Regions from separate parts of the Litoribacillus peritrichatus genome, predicted to be linked through region 1. Evidence: predicted binding sites of a transcription regulator. Region 1 holds the regulator's gene; each other region holds the start of a gene.
The links. The regulator FNR, encoded in region 1, switches genes on or off when oxygen is low (the NO sensors DNR and NnrR bind a similar motif). The targets are predictions, from matches to a motif close to TTGATNTANATCAA.
Positions count from the first base shown of each region.

Region 2: a site for FNR is predicted at 3,593-3,606, ahead of ABD744_RS14015 (polyhydroxyalkanoic acid system family protein). Genes of this name have one in related genera too.
Region 3: a site for FNR is predicted at 1,783-1,796, ahead of ubiT (ubiquinone anaerobic biosynthesis accessory factor UbiT). Genes of this name have one in related genera too.
Region 4: a site for FNR is predicted at 1,869-1,882, ahead of ABD744_RS03950 (CbbQ/NirQ/NorQ/GpvN family protein). Genes of this name have one in related genera too.

Region 1 covers NZ_BAABBN010000012.1:488,423-493,401, forward strand. Annotated here, with positions in the region: gene ABD744_RS18790 (sulfite exporter TauE/SafE family protein) at 1-774, shown strand, start outside; gene fnr (fumarate/nitrate reduction transcriptional regulator Fnr) at 924-1,703, shown strand; gene ppnN (nucleotide 5'-monophosphate nucleosidase PpnN) at 1,772-3,145, opposite strand; gene ABD744_RS18805 (hypothetical protein) at 3,180-3,749, opposite strand; gene ABD744_RS18810 (universal stress protein) at 3,814-4,407, shown strand; gene ABD744_RS18815 (ATP-binding cassette domain-containing protein) at 4,556-4,979, opposite strand, start outside.
Region 2 covers NZ_BAABBN010000007.1:953,404-958,382, reverse strand. Annotated here, with positions in the region: gene ABD744_RS14035 (phasin family protein) at 1-51, opposite strand, end outside; gene ABD744_RS14030 (tetratricopeptide repeat protein) at 317-1,186, shown strand; gene ABD744_RS14025 (alpha/beta hydrolase) at 1,415-2,350, shown strand; gene ABD744_RS14020 (DUF8198 family protein) at 2,392-3,168, shown strand; gene ABD744_RS14015 (polyhydroxyalkanoic acid system family protein) at 3,165-3,440, opposite strand; gene ubiE (bifunctional demethylmenaquinone methyltransferase/2-methoxy-6-polyprenyl-1,4-benzoquinol methylase UbiE) at 3,674-4,426, shown strand; gene ABD744_RS14005 (ubiquinone biosynthesis accessory factor UbiJ) at 4,438-4,979, shown strand, end outside.
Region 3 covers NZ_BAABBN010000004.1:589,183-594,161, reverse strand. Annotated here, with positions in the region: gene ABD744_RS03830 (U32 family peptidase) at 1-639, opposite strand, end outside; gene ubiU (ubiquinone anaerobic biosynthesis protein UbiU) at 663-1,658, opposite strand; gene ubiT (ubiquinone anaerobic biosynthesis accessory factor UbiT) at 1,854-2,483, shown strand; gene ABD744_RS03815 (class I SAM-dependent methyltransferase) at 2,600-3,307, opposite strand; gene ABD744_RS03810 (hypothetical protein) at 3,478-4,803, opposite strand; gene ABD744_RS03805 (hypothetical protein) at 4,854-4,979, opposite strand, start outside.
Region 4 covers NZ_BAABBN010000004.1:613,489-618,467, forward strand. Annotated here, with positions in the region: gene ABD744_RS03940 (sensor domain-containing diguanylate cyclase) at 1-1,226, opposite strand, end outside; gene ABD744_RS03945 (zinc-ribbon domain-containing protein) at 1,570-1,761, opposite strand; gene ABD744_RS03950 (CbbQ/NirQ/NorQ/GpvN family protein) at 1,944-2,756, shown strand; gene ABD744_RS03955 (AraC family transcriptional regulator) at 2,942-3,649, shown strand; gene ABD744_RS03960 (DMT family transporter) at 3,765-4,727, shown strand.

The DNA.
Region 1 (4,979 bases):
TTTAATAGCGGAAGAATTATCAGCTACACCCTTGCCGGGGTTCTGATTGGTTTAATCAGCACCTTCTTTACCGACATCAACCCGATGATAGGCATGGTACTCAGAATCATCGCAGGGGTCTTTATCATCCTTATGGGGTTATACGTTGCAGACTGGTCTCGTGCGATTACCTCCATTGAAAAAGTTGGCCAGTTTATTTGGAAGTTTATTTCACCTCTGACCAAACCGTTTTTGCCGCCATCCAATCCACCCAAAGCACTGATGCTTGGCTTACTTTGGGGATGGCTTCCGTGCGGCCTGGTTTACAGCACCTTAGTTCTTGCTTCAGCCAGCCCAACGGTCATGGGTTCAGCCTCGATCATGTTTGCTTTTGGCTTGGGTACTTTACCGACCATGCTTTTAACCGGAATGCTCGCTTCACAGCTGACGAGTTTCATTCGAAATCAAAGTGTCAGGTATGTGGCTGCTATACTTATGATACTGATGGGCGTGTGGATTATTTTTGGTAACAGCCAACACATCTTTGGACATGGAAATCATGCGGGTATGGATCATTCGGCCGGAGGTCATTCAACCGGAGATCATTCGAATATGAATCATGGTAATCCAAATGACACGATTGACCATTCTAATATGAACCACTCGGAATCAACTGGCACGATCGATCATTCCAGCATGGATCATTCAGAAATGGATCACTCAAACATGGATCATGGCATGCAAGAGAGCCAGGTTGATCACTCTAAGATGGATCATTCGAAAATGAATCATTAACGTCGCAAAAAACGACCAAATGGTTATAATTTAGAATCACTAATTATTTGATTTGTAAGCCGATGAAATATCCTTGCACTATTTAAGTGCTTTATTGGTTTACTCGCATGTGATATAAAACTCAAAAATTCTTAAAGAAGATACAGAAGATGTCACAAAAAACCTTAAATTCAGTCAAAAGCTGTGGAACGGCCGTTAGCTGCCAGGATTGTACTCTAAGTTCATTGTGCCTTCCTATTTCGCTGGACGGGCACGACGTCGACCGATTAGATGCCATCATCAAACGCGGCAGACCCTTCCAGAAAAGTCACACCATCTGGCGACAAGGCGATGATTTTCAATCGGTTTTAGCAATCCGATCAGGCAGTGTAAAAAGCTTTGTTACCAGCCCATCCGGAGAGGAGCAGATTGTTGGCTTCCACTTTGCCGGTGAGCTGATCGGTTTAAACGGCTTATTTAAGAAGAAGTATCCAATCTCGACCGTTGCCCTTGAGACAACGACCGTTTGTGACATTCCATACGACAGCTTAGACGCACTGGCAGACGACTTACCAGAGCTGAGAGACCAGATTCTTCACAGCATGAGTCAGGAAATATCTGAAGATCAGCAAATGATGCTGCTTCTGAGCAAAAAAACCTCAGATCAGCGTTTAGCTACGTTCTTGGTTTCCCTCTCTGAGCGTTTTCATCGCCGAGGCTACTCTGCAACGCGTTTCAGATTAACCATGTCCCGAAACGATCTCGGTAACTTCCTGGGGTTAGCGGTTGAAACCATTAGCCGTATTTTCAGTAAATTCCAACAGCAGGAAATCCTGAGATTCATTGACAGCAGCAGAGACATCGAATTGCTGGATATGGACACACTTTACGAACTTGCTGACTTGCAAGACAGCGTACAAAGACCTTGCGGCAGTAAATCCGCCAGTTAAAGCCTGTTGATAACGACAAAAATATAAGCCCTTTCGGGCTTATATTTTAAATTGCGTTCCTCTCAAATTCAGTCAGTAATTACTTCATAGCAAGGAACGTACTTGCTGCCCGGCAACTTCATCCGCTTCTGCCGAACAAAAGATTTTAATAACTTATCCAGCTTTTGCATCAATACTTTATCACCGTGCAATTTAAAGGGACCGTGCTTGTGTATTTCAGCAATGCCCTGTTCTTTTACATTACCCGCAACAATACCCGACATTGCCCGCCGTAGCTGTGATGCCAACTGATACGGAGGTTGATCCATATGCAAATCCAATTCGGACATAGTTTTATGAGTCGGCACAAAAGGCTCCTGAAATACCTCATTAATCTTCAGTAACCAATTAAAGTAAAATGCATCCTGAATGGACTTCCGGTGCTCTTTCACCTCAGTCATTCTTTCATTTAAAGTAATTGCTAACTGCTCAGGATCAGCAATAATAATTTCATATAGCTTCTGGGCTTCAGGCCCTAACGTACTGCCAATAAACTCATCGATTTCAATAAAGTAATCCGCAGACTCTTTGGGGGCCGTAAAATACACAGGAAACGCTTGTCCGTGATCACTGCCCATCAGCACGCCGAGTAAATACAAAATTTCTTCAGCCGTACCGGCGCCACCAGGAAACACAACAATCCCGTGGCCCAAACGAATGAACGCCTCCAGACGCTTTTCAATGTCCGGCATGATGATCAGCTCGTTCACAATCGGGTTTGGCGATTCTGCTGCAATGATGCCCGGTTCCGTAAGACCTATGTACCTCGGGGTGCGGATTCTTTGCTTCACATGGGCCACGTTTGCGCCCTTCATCGGCCCCTTCATCGCGCCCGGACCACAACCGGTGCAAATATCAAACCCCCTCAGGCCCAACTGATAACCCACTTCTTTGGTGTAATCATACTCAACACTGCCAATGGAGTGTCCTCCCCAACAAACGATAATGTTCGGGTCCATCCGAGCTTTTAGCGCATTGGCTTGCCTTAGAGTATGAAAAACAGCCTCTGTAATTTGAGCCCCATTGCCTTCCTGACCTAACTCGTCCAAATCAAGCTGAGTACTCAGGTAAATGATATCTCTCAAGACCGAATATAAATTCTCTTTCACCCCTTGAATCATTTTTCCATCTACGAATGCTCTTGCAGGTGCATTCTGAACTTCCAGACACGCGCCTCTCGCCTGGGGCACAATATTGATATCAAAATCGCGATATTGATTTTCAAGCTGTTCTATATCGTCATTATCAATACCGCTGTTCATGACCGCCAACGCACATCGGCGGAATATTTCGTACATTTTTCCTTTGTTTAAACCACTGAGTGTATTCACCTCGTTCATGGACAAAACATCCACACTACCAACGGGTGAAAGCACCGAATAATCAATTACTTCTGACGGCATAATGCTCTCCTTGCCAGTACATCCAATATTAAGTTTAGTCGATCTCATCTAAGCCTTGATGATCACCTTCTTTCACAAAGTGCTTATTCATTAAGTCAGCTAACGTTGCAGCCCATACTTTAAAATCATCCAGGTCCTGTTGGTTACCTGCTTCACTCCACCCAATGGAAATTGAGCGGGCCATAATGGAAACAGCAAAAAGTGATTCCGAATATTTTGAAGTTAACTGCATTATGTGGGCTATTATTTCTTCCTGAAGTTCATCTTGCTTTATGTACCAGCCCCAACCATCTATGGGTTTATTTTCATTCACCCCGTCCAATGGTTCGGACTGATCATCACTTCGTATCAGCATCCAGCCGGTTTTTACGCCTTTGAGCGGTACATCCACAAAGCTGTATGAGGCCCCTTCATGGCAGTTTTCTTCTACCCTGCCAGATACATTAATGACTGGATATTTCATTAATTTGACTTTAATGCCTGAGACAATCGCTTGCTGCCGAAGTTTCGCGATTCTTCTGTCATGCTTTGAAGGCATAATCCACATGATTGATCCAACAACCATCAAAGCCGCCATTAACGTTACTACCATCCACACTTGCATAATTAACCGTACCTTTGAAAAACAACTAAATTGATCTAACTCAGGGTAAAGATCGAGAATTCAGGTGAAACTCGAAGTTGAAACATTAAACACTTACTTCAATAATAGAATCATAGACACATTGGATGGTCTACTTAGAAATAAGTTAAATTCTCTTGGTTTCGAAGAATTGAATGAATTAATGTCGAATTCATCGAATCAGACACTGGAGTTCATTGAGGATACCTGTATGTCCAGTTATAACACAATCTTATTAGCCATTGATTTATCGGACGAATCGGAAAAAGTCATAGAGCCGGCAAAGAGATTCATCACCGCTTTTGACTCCAAAGTTCATGTTCTGCACACCATAGAGCCCTTTGCATTTGCTTTTGGTGGCGATATCCCATTTGATGTCATTGAGGTCCAGGATCAACTGATTGATCATGCAAAACAAAACCTGAAAAAACTCATTGAAAAGACAGAACTTGAAACCGTCGAGATGGACGTCGTGGTAGGTTCGGTTAACTCAGAAGTTCACCGCAAAGCAAAAGAGATTGGAGCGGATCTTGTGATTGTTGGCAGTCATGGCCGCCACGGTTTGGCACTACTGTTAGGGTCTCATGCATCAGACGTGATTCACCACGCTGAATACGACGTACTGGCTGTAAGGATATAACCACTCAGAACCAAAGACTTACGCTTTTAGTCGCTCAAATGGACCACTTCAGATCAATCACGTCAGCTAAATTAACCCAGACTTGTTCTGAAGTGAATCCAAAAAAGACTGAGTGAAATGTATAACGCTCACTCAGTCTTTTAGCCGCTTATTCACCGCCGGCCATGGCCTCCAGTTCCACCCAACGCTCCATCATGTCTTCCAGCGTTTGCTCTGCCTTGGACATTTCTTCCAGCTTGGCGGTTACGTATTCATGGTCTTTTTGATAGAAATCAGCGGCCGCCACTTCTTCCTGCAAAGCTTCGACCAACGTTTCTTGCGCTGCTAACCGATCAGGTAACTCATCCAATTCCCGCTGAATTTTATAACTTAATTTTTTGGGTTTTGCTTTGTCAGGTACATTATTTTTAACCACCGCTTCTGACTCAACCGGCGTTTTCGTCTTATCTGACTTACCGGAGTCAAGGTGTTTAAATTTCCCCCCTGATCGCTGCCAATCAGTAAAACCGCCGACCAATTCCTCAATCTTGCCATTTCCGTGGAATACCAACGAGTTACTGACCACATTGTCT
Region 2 (4,979 bases), on a different contig from region 1:
TGCTTTCATGCGGTTATCCGTTGCTTCAGCAGCGTCTTTAAGCTTACCCATAGTCATAAACCCTTTTCGATTCAATACTTACTGCCAATCAAGCAGCTCAAACGCAGAACCCGAAACAATTAATCTCTTTTAACAATCCGTTGAAACGAGTACCGCCAGTCCAACATTTAAACTATCAATGACGATTAGAATATGCATACTAATGGATGCATTCTGTTCATTGTTATTCACATGCCCGTTATAAGTGTCTATCCTAGCGAATGCAGATAAAAACTAAATAATAATTCCAATAAACAGTACTCGCGTAATAGCCATCATGAATCAGTTACTTCAATACACCTGGACACCTTATCAACTCACACCGGTTTCATTAACTCTTGAAAAGCTTGAAAGCAACTGGCACCGCCTTCATATCGGTAATGCCGAAGTCTATCCAACTTTTGCGTCTCTCACTGAAATCACACACAAATACCCAATCATAGCAGCTTCTCTGGGCAGTAACTCATTGTCTGAAATTGCCGAGAAGCTAAAGCTTGGCTGGCTCCATTTTCATTTGGGGAATTACCAAAAAGCCACAGAGATTGGCTTGGCCACCGGCCTGTTCGGTTTGAATCTGGCCTCTAAGGCAATGGCTATTTACGCAACCCACCTGGAGTCCAACGAGTCATTAAAACTAGACCTTTTCCAGGAAGCCACCCGATTGGCAGATCACGCCATTGAAGTCATGCCGACTAACCCGGAATCTCACTACAACCGAAGTTACGCGTTAGGCAGATACAGTCAGGGCATATCCATCACGAAAGCGCTGGCCGAGGGCTACGGTAAAGAAGTACGAAAGAGCCTCGAAAAAACACTTGAATTAGCCCCCCGGCACGCAGAAGCTCAAATTGCATTTGGAACGTATCACGCAGAGATCATCGACCAGGTAGGTAAACTTGTCGCCAGCCTGTCCTACGGTGCCAACAAGGATGCAGGCTTAAAACACTTTCGTTCTGCCATTCGAATTGCCCCCAGCTTTCCTATTGGCTACACCCAATACGCAGACGGTCTGATCATGATGTTCGGCCCATCAAAGTTAAAAGAAGCCCAGCAACTGTATGACAAAGCCGCCAGCTGCCAGATTTACGATGCCATGGAACAACTTGACCAGCAGGCAGCCATTGACGAACTGGCTGAAATTCAATAACCCCCGACTTCGCCTTAACGGTTTCAGCTTTATATAGCTCTACGGCTCTATATAGCCCTACGGCTCTGTAGATATTCAGGGCCTTTATTTCTCTTCTGAATGTAACATTGTGCTACAAATTACAACATTGCGTTTCCTCTTATACCCTCAACTTTAATTATGTGGCATAAAGGTCTGACTATAATGATAATTACAGTAGCGATGGCAGTTCGCGCTAAGGACTAAAACATGGGTGCTTCATCTATGGCAAAAACCAATACGATCCATAAGCTATCTGAACCAATCAGGCAGACTTATCAAGAGTTGTTCAGTGGCGAAGTTTACCAATGTGGCACTGCGGGAGTTTCCGTCAGAAACCACAGTGGCATTGCAAAGCACACCGTGATTGCCGTCCACGGTTTTCTGGAAAATCATTGTTATTTTACCGAAACATACGCTCAGTCGGACATCGAACTGATCTTACTGACTTGCAGTAATTATCATATCCCGGTCACCGGGCCTGAACACACCCACGCGGATTGGTTTGATCAACCCGATTACCCGGAATCTTCCATCGAATACGATGCCTGCATCCTGATTCAGGCCATGGAGCGGTTAGCCACTTCCAAAAATGTACGAATTCATGGGCACTCCCGAGGTGGCGGGGTCATTCTTGAGGCGGTCAATCAACGTCCCGATTTATTCAAAGACGCTGAAATCTTGCTTGAAGCTCCCGTTTTACCTCAGGGAAAAATTCACCCAATGCCAAAAGCGCTTGTGGACAACATGTCACCAAGAATGTGGCCATGGGCATTAAGACTGCTTGAAAAGACACCGCTCATCACGTATTCACAAGCCTTCTTTGGTGAAACACAAGGCCGAAAGAAGCAGCTGCTGGAGCACTTATTTAAAAATCCTCAAAATGCGATGACCATCATCAAAAATATCCATTCCATCGAGACCTGGATGGATAAAACCTCAACGGATATTTTCAAACACATTCGCCGAGGTACCATTCTCATTCCCGAAAGGGATCGCATTTTATGCAAAGAAAGCATGCTGGAAAGTGCTTTGTCGTCACCCAACAACATTCGCGTGGTGGAAACTACCGGCACAAGCCATTTTATCACCCTTGATGATTCAAGTTGGCTTCCGCCCTTGACGATACCTCTGTCACTTCAGTAGGGTTGCATTTAACAAAGCAACCGCTGAATTGAGTAGTAAAGATGTTAAAAGACAAGCTGGCGAAACCTGTTTCCGGAGTTCATGGTGAAGCCCTTCGTCAGCTACTGATCAAAAACAGACAACGGCACAGTGCCCTCCCCATTAACAACCAGGCCCAACATCTTCAGTCGTTGATGCACTGGCAAACCAGCCGCCTCAAACACACCCACGCAGACCTGTTTGCTTCTGAACGGTACCAACAAGCCGCCCATTACTTTGTGGACGACCTTTATTTGTCGCCTAATGCCATTCAAAGAGACAGAGATTTAGAACGCGTATTCCCAACCTTGGTAAAGCTCTTACCAGATGAAACACTGGAAACCGTCGCCAAAGCCGTTGAGCTCAATATTCTATCAGCAGAACTCGACCAACAGCTGGCAGACAAACTGTTTCAGTTAAATCTGAATCACGGACAAGAAGACCTTAACCAGGAAATTACCGAAGAGAAATATATCCAAGCCTACCAGGCTTGCAATGCTGGCGAGTTAAGAACACATCAACTCAATCTGATTAAGCAAATCGGTCACGACCTGGATCACCTGGTGAGAATCCCACTTATCTCATGGACACTGAAACTCATTCGAAAACCCGCCCACAAAAAAGGCCTGGGCAACCTGCATGATTTTCTGGAAAGGGGTTTCAGCACATTTAAAGCATTGGGCGGCGCGAACGAATTTATGAACATCATTTCGTTTCGGGAAGGGCAAATTATTACGAACCTTAATTCAGGCCAACAATCGCCCTTTAGTATAGACTTACATATTGATCGAGAAAGCTAACGCAACTCTTTTTCAAAGTAATTGTGAATTTCCCGCTCCACCACTGATTTAAAAGGCCGCATTAGCATTGCCAATTCAACTTTTACCTCTAACGTCGTTTCCGTGACATCCAGGAAACCTTTTACGCCCGTACGATGAAATACCAGCTTATTTCCTTGCCATTCATATTTTGCATCAAAACGATCCGCCAACATCAAGGCCAGCTTTTCAGCATCTTCAAGCGCTTTTTCAATGCCTAAAGAATGATTTCGTTTTACATGAATTTTCGACATACAACCTTACCATCATAAGAAACTGCCTTTATTTTTATCATAGGCAGTTCAGGTTCATTTAACCGTGCGGGTAAATACCTGCGGGTGAACAAATGACTACATACATTTTCAATCGGCCAGCATTCTACCTCAAAGCTCATGAATTCAACAAATTGACCTTTATCAAAAGACAAGGCCCCCTATTCGGGGTTAGAATAGCGACAATTTTTTGCTTCAACTGGATCTATTTCGCTATGACGGATCAAAATAAAACAACCCACTTTGGCTTCAAGCAAGTACCTGTGAACGAGAAAGCCAATAAAGTTGCAGACGTTTTTCACTCTGTGGCCAGCAAATACGACATCATGAACGATTTAATGTCTGGCGGAATACACCGTTTATGGAAACGTTTCACCATCGACCTGAGCGGTGTACGAAAAGGTCATCGCATTCTTGATATTGCAGGTGGAACCGGCGATCTGACAAAACAATTCTCAAAACTGGTTGGAAAAGAAGGCCAGGTAGTTCTGGCAGACATCAACAGCTCCATGCTGGAAGTAGGCAGAGAAAGACTGACCAACTTAGGCCTGACAGATAACATCGAATACGTACAGGCAAACGCAGAATCGTTGCCATTTGAAAACAACTCGTTTGATGTAATCACCATCGCCTTTGGTTTGAGAAACGTGACCGACAAAGACAAAGCGCTTCGATCTATGTTACGTGTATTAAAACCAGGCGGCCGTTTGTTGGTGCTTGAGTTTTCTAAACCATCCAATCCGCTGTTAGAAAAAGTCTACGACACCTACTCGTTCAGCCTGTTGCCTAAAATTGGTCAGGTCGTTGCCGGCGATGCAGAAAGCTACCAGTACCTGGCCGAATCCATTCGTATGCACCCGGATCAGGAAACGCTGAAAGACATGATGGCAGACGCAGGATTTGTTCGTTGCGACTACCACAACATGACTGGCGGCATCGTTGCTCTGCACAAAGGCATCAAGCCTTAAGCTGATTCGTTATGTACCAGATGGTTTCAACGGCAACCCTCGCGCTTATTGAAGGCGTTATCAATCAGGCGCTTGCCCTCGATGAAGTAACTCTCTCCAAACTGGCCCGTTTGGAGGGCAAACACCTCTCGTTCGGATTAAAACAGCCGAACGTCGCCATCGGTGTGCAACTGTTAAATGACGGCGTGCGTTTAAGCTCCATTCCCGAAAACGAGCCAGACTTTCCAAAAACGGACTTATCAATCCCGGATTTATCTATCAAAGGGACAACCTCTGACTTCATTCGTCTAGCCCTCGCCGACGACATCAATGGCGCTTTATTTGGAAGCGACATTGAAATCAACGGCGATGAACAGCTCGCGCAGAAGATCATGACCATCGCACTGGAACTCAACATTGACTGGGAGTACGTTCTCGCTAAAGTCACCGGGGACGTCATTGCTCATCAGATAGGCCAAAGCATTCGAGCCTCCGGCAAATGGTTACAAAAAACCCATCAAAGCATGACCCAGAACCTGGAAGAGTACATTCACCACGAATTAAGAACGCTTCC
Region 3 (4,979 bases), on a different contig from region 1:
GCTCTTGGTTTTCATCCCCTGGGGGTGATCCAAACAAATGAATTTGCATTGATCTTTCGGGAAGTCGTAAGCTCTGGCGGTATAGCATCGGGCCGAATACGCTAAGGTCATGTGACCATACCCCAAAATCTCTGTTTCTATGGTTTGATCATCCTCATTCTCTAAAGCTCGGTAACCTGAGACGATATCCTCCAAACCATCACCCGACAATTCCAACGGTGGCTGCCAACGAATGGCACCGGCTTCAGCGATGACTTTCAAACTGCGCGCGTTGTATATGTTCAGGGCATTACCCGCCACAAAATAGTGCTTAGCATCGCTCAAAAATTTAATGGCGGCCATGTCATTCGCTTCCACCAAATAACCTTGATCCACCGATTTGTGGCATAACTGCTTCAGTGCATGAAGCTCAGACTCAGCTTCGATCAAAGCCAATGTAGAAAGCACCACCTCTTTGCCTTTGTCCTGAAGCTGAGCTGCAATTTCGAACCAATCATCCAACCTCAACTGACGACGCTTAGAGCAGACTGTTTCACCCAAATAAATGATGTCTGCATCCGATTCGGCGGCTGCTTCGTAAAATTCAAATACAGCCTGTTTTTCCCAAAAATAACTGATAGGAGCCAACGATATTTTCATTTCATCCACCTATATTTATTCATCTATTGCCAAGGTCTGGAGTACGCTCCAAGTGTGGTTTGTGAGCCTTCCGAAAAACCAGCCAACTCTTTCATCCACTGTTCATCCGTTTCAAACTGTTCCGGATTGGCTTTCATCCTATCAATGGCCTGGCGCCAGATAGACACCACTTTTGCAACGTAAGCAGGGCTTCGTTGGCGGCCTTCAATTTTAATGGCCTTCACACCCGCTTTATTTAACTCGGGTAAGATATTCAGGGTGTTCAAACTGGTGGGTTCTTCGAGGGTGTGATAAGTCTTTCCTTCGGTTTCGAAACGGCCCTTACACAAGGTGGGATAGCCAGCTTTCTCATCCGGTTGGTAACGATCAATCAACACATCATTCAAGCGAGATTCCAGCACATCCCCTTCTTGCCTCCATTCCACAAACTTGGCGGGAGAACAAACGCCTTGGGTGTTAGGAGATTCTCCGGTCATATAAGAAGATAAATAACACCGACCTTCCGCCATAATGCAAAGGCTGCCAAAACCAAAGACCTCCACATCCACTTTCTTGGAAGCCGCCACTTGCTGAACCTGTTTAAGAGATAACACTCTGGGCAACACCGCCCGTTTAATGTTGAAGCGATCCACATAAAACTCTAGGGCCGCATAATTGGTGGCAGACCCCTGAACCGAGAGATGAATATTCAAATTTGGGTGATGCTCAGAGGCATAGTCCATCACGCTGACATCCGCAGCAATCAATGCATCGGCACCAAAATCCACCGCTTTATTAACGGCGTCTTGCCAACGTTGCCAGTTGGCTTCCTGAGCATAGGTATTGATCGCAACATATAACTTCACGCCCTTAGAGCGAGCGTATTCCAGCGCTTTACGTGCTTTTCGATCATCAAAATTTAAACCCGCAAAATGACGAGCATTGGTGTTATCTTTAAAACCGATAAAGACCGCATCTGCGCCATGATCTACGGCCTGTTGAAACGCAGGGAGACTGCCTGCCGGGCATACCAATTCCATTGTGTTTATCTCGCTTACATAAATGGGATATTAACGAACCAGCCCAGCACCTATGGCTTTTCCGACCAATTCAATCAGGTATATCAATGGACACACACCTTACTCCACAAAGCCTCCTTCCAAGTTGATACACATCAACACCCGGCTAGGCCATTTCCGTTTTAATAGGCCAAATTCAACAAGGAGTTGCACAAGATGTTGCCGATTAATTTTGCCAACCTGGCGCACCAATTGGCGCGTCCGAACCAATTGATCAGACGGTTACCAACCCCCATTGATGTCGTAAAACGCCCGGCTTATTACGCAGCAGCTCCAGTCAGACACACACCGGAGGCATTACAAAGGGTTGTCCTTCAGAAAGCCTTGAACGAAGTCCTGAAAGAAGCCATCAAAGAAGGGGATTTTGATGCCTTAATTGATCGAAAAGTTAAAATCACCATTACCGACGCGCAATTCAGCTGGTGCCTGGGGCTAGATCAAAACCGCAAGCTGATCATCACTCATTCCCCTAATGCCGATACGGAAATTCGGGGTAACAGTTCAGCACTCATAAAAATTCTGTCGCGAGAAATTGATCCGGACACCCTGTTCTTCCAGAGACAATTGTTAATATTGGGGGATACCGAATTAGGTCATGAAGTGAAAAATTTACTGGATGCCATAGACCCGGCTCAAATGCCAAAGGCTGTGCGAGTCTTGCAGGATCAAATATTACCGAAGGTCATTCAGTTTCAAAACTGGGCCATGAAATCTGTGAATTCTGTTTCCGACGCGCTGAACCATCAAGAGCCATTGATGACAACGTCCCCGGCAAAACATCCGTAAAATATAGAAAAGCCGAGCAACCTTGTATGAACAATACAAAGTAAAACTCGGCTTTTGAGAAAAGACTTTTAGCTTCTGACGCTAAACAGCTGACGATTGCTTACGCAGTCGATTATTTAAGCTGTCGCTTCTTCCGGTTGCTCGGTCTTAGTTTCTGCACTCAGGTCAGAGGCAACCACTTTGGTGCCCATCACAGAGGCATAACAATTCATGCCCAAGTAACGATAGTGCTTAGTTTCTGATACCTCCAGCCCCTTGGATTTCATCAACTCGGTGTAGTTGTAAATTTCATGAATAGCGTTATCAGAGGTCACATAAAAGATCAGTGCAGCCGTGTACCAGTACCCTTTTTGGATGGTATTACTGATTGGATTGCCATTCGGATACGCAAAGTCACCAATGACAAACTTGCCACCTTGCTTGGTGCATTTGATCAGGTGATCAGTAATCTTTTCCATGAAGTCTTCATAAAAAACATTCAGGAAGAAGTTCGCAATCACCATATCGTAGGTTTCATATTCTTCGAAGGTGAGGATATCGGCATGAACCACATTTACGTTGAGGTTGCCGGGGTGTTTTTCAAACGCTTGCTTCAATTTAATGAGCATGGTTTCAGACAGATCAACCACGGTGACATCTGCGCCGAGTTCTGCAGCACGAATGGCATCCTTACCATGGCCAGCACCTGCAATTAAAATCTTATCGCCGGCTTTTACGTTTTCTTCCGTTAGCATGGCGCGTTTACAATCATGAATGGATTCACCACCATAAATGCTGCTTAAGAAATCATACAGGGGGCCAATATACTTATACTTGTCTCGCATGGTCTACTCTTATTCTTGTTGTAGTTTTGTTGTATGTATTTGCTGTGTTCCAAAGTGCTGATCACAAGGCTATACAATGCAAAGATTCAAAACAAGATGCAAAAGTGACCTTTAATCATCTTCTCCACCTAAGGACTCACAGAATTAAATCAAAGGTATTAGAAAAGTATCTAATCATAGCCGTAATATGCCAATGCAAAAGCCACCACTTTATCCGCTTTGTCTGCATATTCAGGCTGGTTCAACAGCTCAGACGCATAATACAAACTGAGTGCAACTTCCGGGTAATTGATGTCTTTTTCTTTACCGGATTGAATCTCCTGGCCAGACCCCGTTCGGGTATTTCCCCGTTTGGAAACTTCGCCTTTCGCTGAAATTCTGGCCGCCAGCCAGGCCGCACCTTTTGTCAGCGCTTGTTGAATTTCAACTTTTTCTTGCGAGTCCTCGGAATACAAAGCCAACCAACTTAAATTCAATAAACATACGGCTTGATAGCTGGAATCATGCCCGCCCTTCTCAATAAAAGCGCCATCGTCTCTTTGCGCATAAAGCGCTCTCTGTAAGTAAGTGCGTCCTAACTTCTTTAGGTTTGCATCGGGCATTGCATGATTCGCAAAAGAAAACGCCATCGCATCAAACAGCAACCGGTTCGGCGTGTGCTTATCCTGCCGATACAGTTCCGCAGAATTATTTGCTAACCATGAAATGGCTTTCTGCCAGGATGATCGATGACCATCGAGTCGCTGATATGATGTTGGAAACCGACCGTCAGCCCCTAACAGCTGATACGCATAGCCCAATGCGTATAAATAAAAAGCATCCACGCCCACTGCCGTCCGGGCACTGACACCTCGGCCATTGCTGAAATTCCCTTCTGAGGTTTGATACTCAAAAGCGTATTCCAACGCCAACACCGCTTTCGCAACCACAGCTTGATCCTGAGCTAATATCCCATTTCGCAGGACCCAAAGCGCATCCCGTTGCGCGGCTACGTCTGAAAAGGAAGTTAGGTTACGGCTCATCGCCCCATGTTGATTGATATGGCTCGCAGCACCTTTTATTTGATGCAGTTTGAGAAAATAAGGTCTGGCTTTAAGCCGAGCTAACCATTGGCTTTCCACTGACTTAATATCAGGCGACGCATCACTTTCGCCTCTAGGTTTAGTGTTAAGGGCTGTGCTCGACTCAACTTGTTGAGCGTTGGTATTTTCCAGAGCATCGAGCTGAATTAAAAAGTCAGACAACAAATCATTCAGCTGCGAGTATTGTTGACTGGCTTTCGCTTGCTGAATCATTGCAACCATCTGCTCAACCTCACTTAAATGGACTGGCTTTTGCCTCAAGGTTTTGTATCTGATCTCAGCCTGCTTGTATTTAAGTTTCAGTTGTTTGAGGTGCGTTGGGTTTGTGGCATCAAATTCAGATGCAAAGACAACGGTAAGACACAAAAGCCAGACGAGAACCAACCTATATAGGTAAGCCAAAACATTTCCCATGCTATGCACCCTGTTCATGAACTCATCATCCGCAATCAGTCAAAGACCCATCAATAACGGTTATAAGCCCCTCCCCGGTCGTTAATCATGGCCAACTTGCCATGGGTTTTATCCCAAAGAATGACTTCAACCCCAAAGTACTCTTTCTGAATTACCGTGGACTCACGGATAAAATC
Region 4 (4,979 bases), on a different contig from region 1:
TTTAGGTGGCTCCATTCGAGGCTGAGTTTGTTTTCAAAACATCGGCGATTTGCAATCCCGGTCAGTGGGTCGGTGACGGTCAGTTGTTCTAGCTTAATATTAGCTGCGTGTAACTCGGCGTCTGCTTTTAACAGTTTTTCATGATCGGATTTGATCCGAGAGTAGGCCTCTTTTAACTCTGAATTCCCACTTTCTATGATAGACAGCATGTGATTGAACTCTTTGGCAAGTAAGCCCACTTCATCTTGGCTGTTTATATCGGATCTTAGGGCATAGTCTTTATTTTTTGATATTTTAAGCATTTGCTTCGTTAAATCAGAAATAGGCCGCAAGACACTGGCTTTGATCACGAACCAAAAAATCACAAAGCTGAAAATTCCAATAATAAACAGCGTTGTTAACGCATAACGAATGCTGGTCAAGCCATTGAGAGTAATGTCTCTGGGGACTTGTGTACTGATGGTTAAGATCGGGCGATTGTTTGAGTAATAGTTTTTGGAGATCTCCAGTGATGTATCACTGATTTCATTGATCAGGTAACTATGTCGTTCGCTGGGCGCACCGGATATATCGCTGGTCTCAAGCGTTTTCAGTTTGAATTTTAGTTTGATTTGATTTTGAAATTTCTCAATCATGGCTTCGTCAATCAACATGCCCTGAACTATATAACCTCTGTAGGGGCCATTACCTTCGCTGTCTAAAATCGGTCTGATGGAGAATGCGATTGGGGTATTGTCATGAATAAAAATCCCTTTAGAAAACTGATCGTCCGAATGTGAGTTTAAGTCAATGCTGTCAATGTATGGTTTAAGGCTTTCGAGTGAGTCCGTGATGTACTCGTCTGAGCTGATTAACGGTTCTTCTTGAGTGAAGTCATAAACTTCACCCCATATCAATTCCCCTTCCTTGTTTAGAAAATAAACCAGGTTGATTTGGAGGTTTTCAAAGGTGCTGTACATTAAATTATTTTCAATATAACCGTCGTCTCTGCTCTCCACAAATTCATACGTATCGTCCCAGGCAGACCAGTCATAGTTGATTCGGTTGAGCTGGTTGATGGTTTCATTCAATAATTCTTCAACGCGATCTATGTTTGCTTTTGCGTGTTGTTCCTCGATGTTCGAAAAAGTAGGGAAGATAATTTCTTTTTGAATGTAATAATTTGCGCCGACGAACACGAATGCCAACAGCAGCATGATCAACAAGACTTTTTTCGTGATCGACATAAATTCCACTCTTTGAGCAAAATAGCCATTCTTTCTTGATGGTGTCCGGCGCACTTTCACAAGCGTTTTGTATTGAGTAAAACGCTTCTCATAGAGCACAGAGGCTATCTTTACAGTAGTTCAGCTTGTTTACTTTTCAAACGCAGGCTGTGGTTGAAGTGCTTAAGTGGTGTTTATCTGGCAGTAAGTTGCTGGTTTTAATTCGGATGGGTCTTGGATGAGCTTCCGGGAAAGACTTTTGCCTGATCATGTTGGGTGTTCGATCTGAAAGATTCGATCTGAAAGATTCGATCTGAAAGGCGCGGTCTGAAAGGCTCGGCTCGAAATGGTTGGCTCAATGAGTTTAGCGCGGCAACCATAAAACCATTGCAGCACAGAAGAACGTTAATAAAATCACAAACAACTTAAAATCAATGCCCATCCATTTACGTTGGTTGTCACGCTCTGGCTGGCAAGGTATACCGCACTGAGGGCACAGTTTGGCTGTCTTAACTAACTCGTTTTGGCAGTTTTGGCAGCGTCTTGTTTCACTCATACTGTGTCTCTCTCATATAGTCGCAGTACCCTTATCAAGAATGCTTAAATGGGTAGGGTTACTTCTTACGCTTTGTATTGAGAATATCCGAACTACCGTTCCATATACTGATACGAATCAATAGAAATAAAGTTGAGTGCATTAGTATGGCTTTAAATTAAGTTTTAAGACGGAGCCTCATTATGAGCGTAGAGATTGCGGTCAATAATTCAGAAGATGCACTCTATTATGAACCTCAGAACAACGAGGTTGAGCTATTTTCACATGCTTATAAACATCAGTTACCTGTGCTCATTAAAGGGCCGACCGGCTGTGGTAAAACACGTTTCATTGCCGCGATGGCAGAGAAGTTAAACAGACCTCTGTATACGGTGTCTTGTCATGATGACTTGACTGCTGCTGACTTAGTGGGGCGTCACTTGATTGGTCCTGAGGGGACATACTGGCAGGATGGCCCGCTCACCCGAGCGGTACGTGAAGGTGGCATTTGTTATCTGGACGAAGTGGTTGAAGCCCGTAAAGACACCACTGTGGTGCTTCACCCGTTGGCGGATGACCGACGTGTTCTACCTATTGAACGAACGGGTGAATACCTGGAAGCCGCACCCGGTTTCATGCTGGTGGTATCTTATAACCCTGGTTATCAAAGCCTGATTAAAGGGATGAAGCCCAGTACTCGTCAGCGTTTTGTCGCAATGAAGTTTGATTATCCGACACCGGAAGTGGAAACCCGAATTGTCATGAAGGAAAGTGGGGCGGATAAGTCGTTGGCAGAACAGCTCGTTCGTTTGGGCGGAGCACTGAGAAACTTAAAAGATCACGACTTAGAGGAAGCGGCGTCCACCCGGTTGCTTATCTATGCAGCGAAATTGGTCGTGGGTGGCATTGATGTAAGACAAGCCTGTTACGCCGCGATGGCGGAACCCCTTTCGGATGATGATGCTACTGTGGCCGCTTTGAAAAATGTGATTGATGCTTGTGTGATAACGGCTTGATTTGAAATCAAACCCTCGCTGCACATGGGGAAAGAAGAGAAACCGGAGAAAAGATCATACCGCCTGAGGTGGAGGGCAGTACTGGTCTTTCAACGTTTATTCTATTGTGCATCTTGATTGTATTGTCGTGAAAATCAGGCAAGATAAACAAGTCATTAACTTAAGTGAAACCTGTAAACCTCAATATGTCCAATCATCTTTCCATCCGTTTCTACAGTCGTAAACGCAGAGGTCATTCTCACGACTATCATCAGTTAGTGTTGCCGTTACGTGGTGTTATCAATATCGAAGTCGAAGGTTATGTTGGTAAGGTTGCACCAGGGGAGTGTGTGGTTATTAAAACGGGTGAGATCCATCATTTCACCGCTAATGAAGAAGCACGATTTGTGGTGGCGGATTTGGTGGAATTACCAAGTAATCTGGCACAGTCTGAGAGCTTGGTGTTTTCAATTACGCCGCCTTTGATCAGTTATCTTAATTTTATCGAGAAGCAGTTAGAGCATCAGGTTAATCCTGAGCTTGAACAGTCAATGTTTGAAACTTTTGTGCTTTTGCTGGCAGAGCAGGGGATGTTCAAACAGTTGGATCATCGAATTCGTGCTGTGTTGGAGTATGTGCTTGAACATCTTTCTGAGCGTTTGACGATTGATGATCTAGCCAAAATAGCCTGTTTAAGCCCGACTCAATTTAAAAAATTATTTAAAGTGCAGGTGGGCTTAAGCCCTATGCAGTTCATCACCGGGGAACGCATGGAGAAAGCCAAGGCCTTGTTGATGCATACCGATTACCCGATTCAGCTGGTAGCAGAGCAGGTGGGCTATTCTGATCTTTCTTCGTTTGGTCGACGTTTCACAGAGCACTTTGGTTTATCGCCCAGAGCGTTTTCCCGTTAGTAGGCTGCTTAGCTAATTGCGCCTTTTTAATCTATAAAAGCGTCCTATCTGCATAATATCAGATTGTACTGAGTATACACTTTTTCTTAGTCTTGATTCGATTAGAGGAAGTGCAATGTCATCTCGTTATGTGTCTCACAGTCATTTTGGGTGGCAAGGGATTGTCGCCATTATTATTGCGTGTTTCTTTTGGGGGACAACAGGCACAGCGGCGAGTTTTACACCCGATGTTAGCCCGTTAGCCACCGGCGCTTTCGCCATGGGTGGCGGTGGCGTTCTGCTTGTGGTGTATGCTATGAATAACTTAATTAATGACAAGGGACGGTTGCTGATTAATTATAAGCTGATGATGAGCGGTGGCTTTTCGGTGGCTTTGTACCCGCTGGCGTTTTACAGCTCCATGCGTTTATCAGGGGTTGCTGTTGGAACCGTGGTTTCTATTGCCAGTGCTCCTTTCTTTACGGTGTTATTGGAGTGTCTTATCAGCAAGAAGAGCCTTTCGAGACAGTGGGTGGTAAGTTTTACCTTAGGTGCTATTGGTATTGTTCTTCTTGCTCTGTCGAAAGACACTCATGATGCTTCAGATTCTCAGCATTGGGATCATTACTTTGGGATTGTACTCGGGCTGGTGGCCGGAGTGTCTTATGCCGTGTACTCCTGGTCTGCACGAGGAATGATTGAGCAGGGTATTGATTCGAAATCTGCTATGGCCTGTATGTTTGGATTAGCAGCTCTGGTTTTGTTGCCTTCGTTATTTATTACAGGGGAGAATCTGTTTGCCTCAAATATCAATTCAGTAGTGGCTGTGTATATGGCGGTGATTCCTATGTTTTTGGGCTACGTTCTGTTTGGGTATGGTTTAAAGTTTGTCGAAGCCAGCCAAGCAACACTTATTACTTTGTTGGAACCTGTAGTGGCAACCATAATGGCAGTCGTGATTGTGAGGGAAAGCATCAGCACTATGGGCTGGATTGGTATTGGGTTGATTTTGTGGTGCTTATGGATGCAGGTGCCGAAAGCTCGGTCTAAGAATAAGATCAGCCTAAGTGCTCAGCTCGAATCTCAAGCCATGAGCTAACCCGTTTTATAGTTAACCCGTTTTATAGCTAATCCGTTTTATAGTTTCCAATGGGTAGGATGGCGTGAGTATGGCTTTATCGAGTAACGTCCTGCCTGCAATGATTCCAGCACAGCTGACGTACTGCTCTATGCCTTGCTGGGCGATCACAAAACGCTATACGTCTGAATTCCTGCCGGGAAAAGACAATTGTGTAGGTATTGATAACAGACTAATATTATAGTGCTTAACATTGAATCCGCCCTTCTTGGT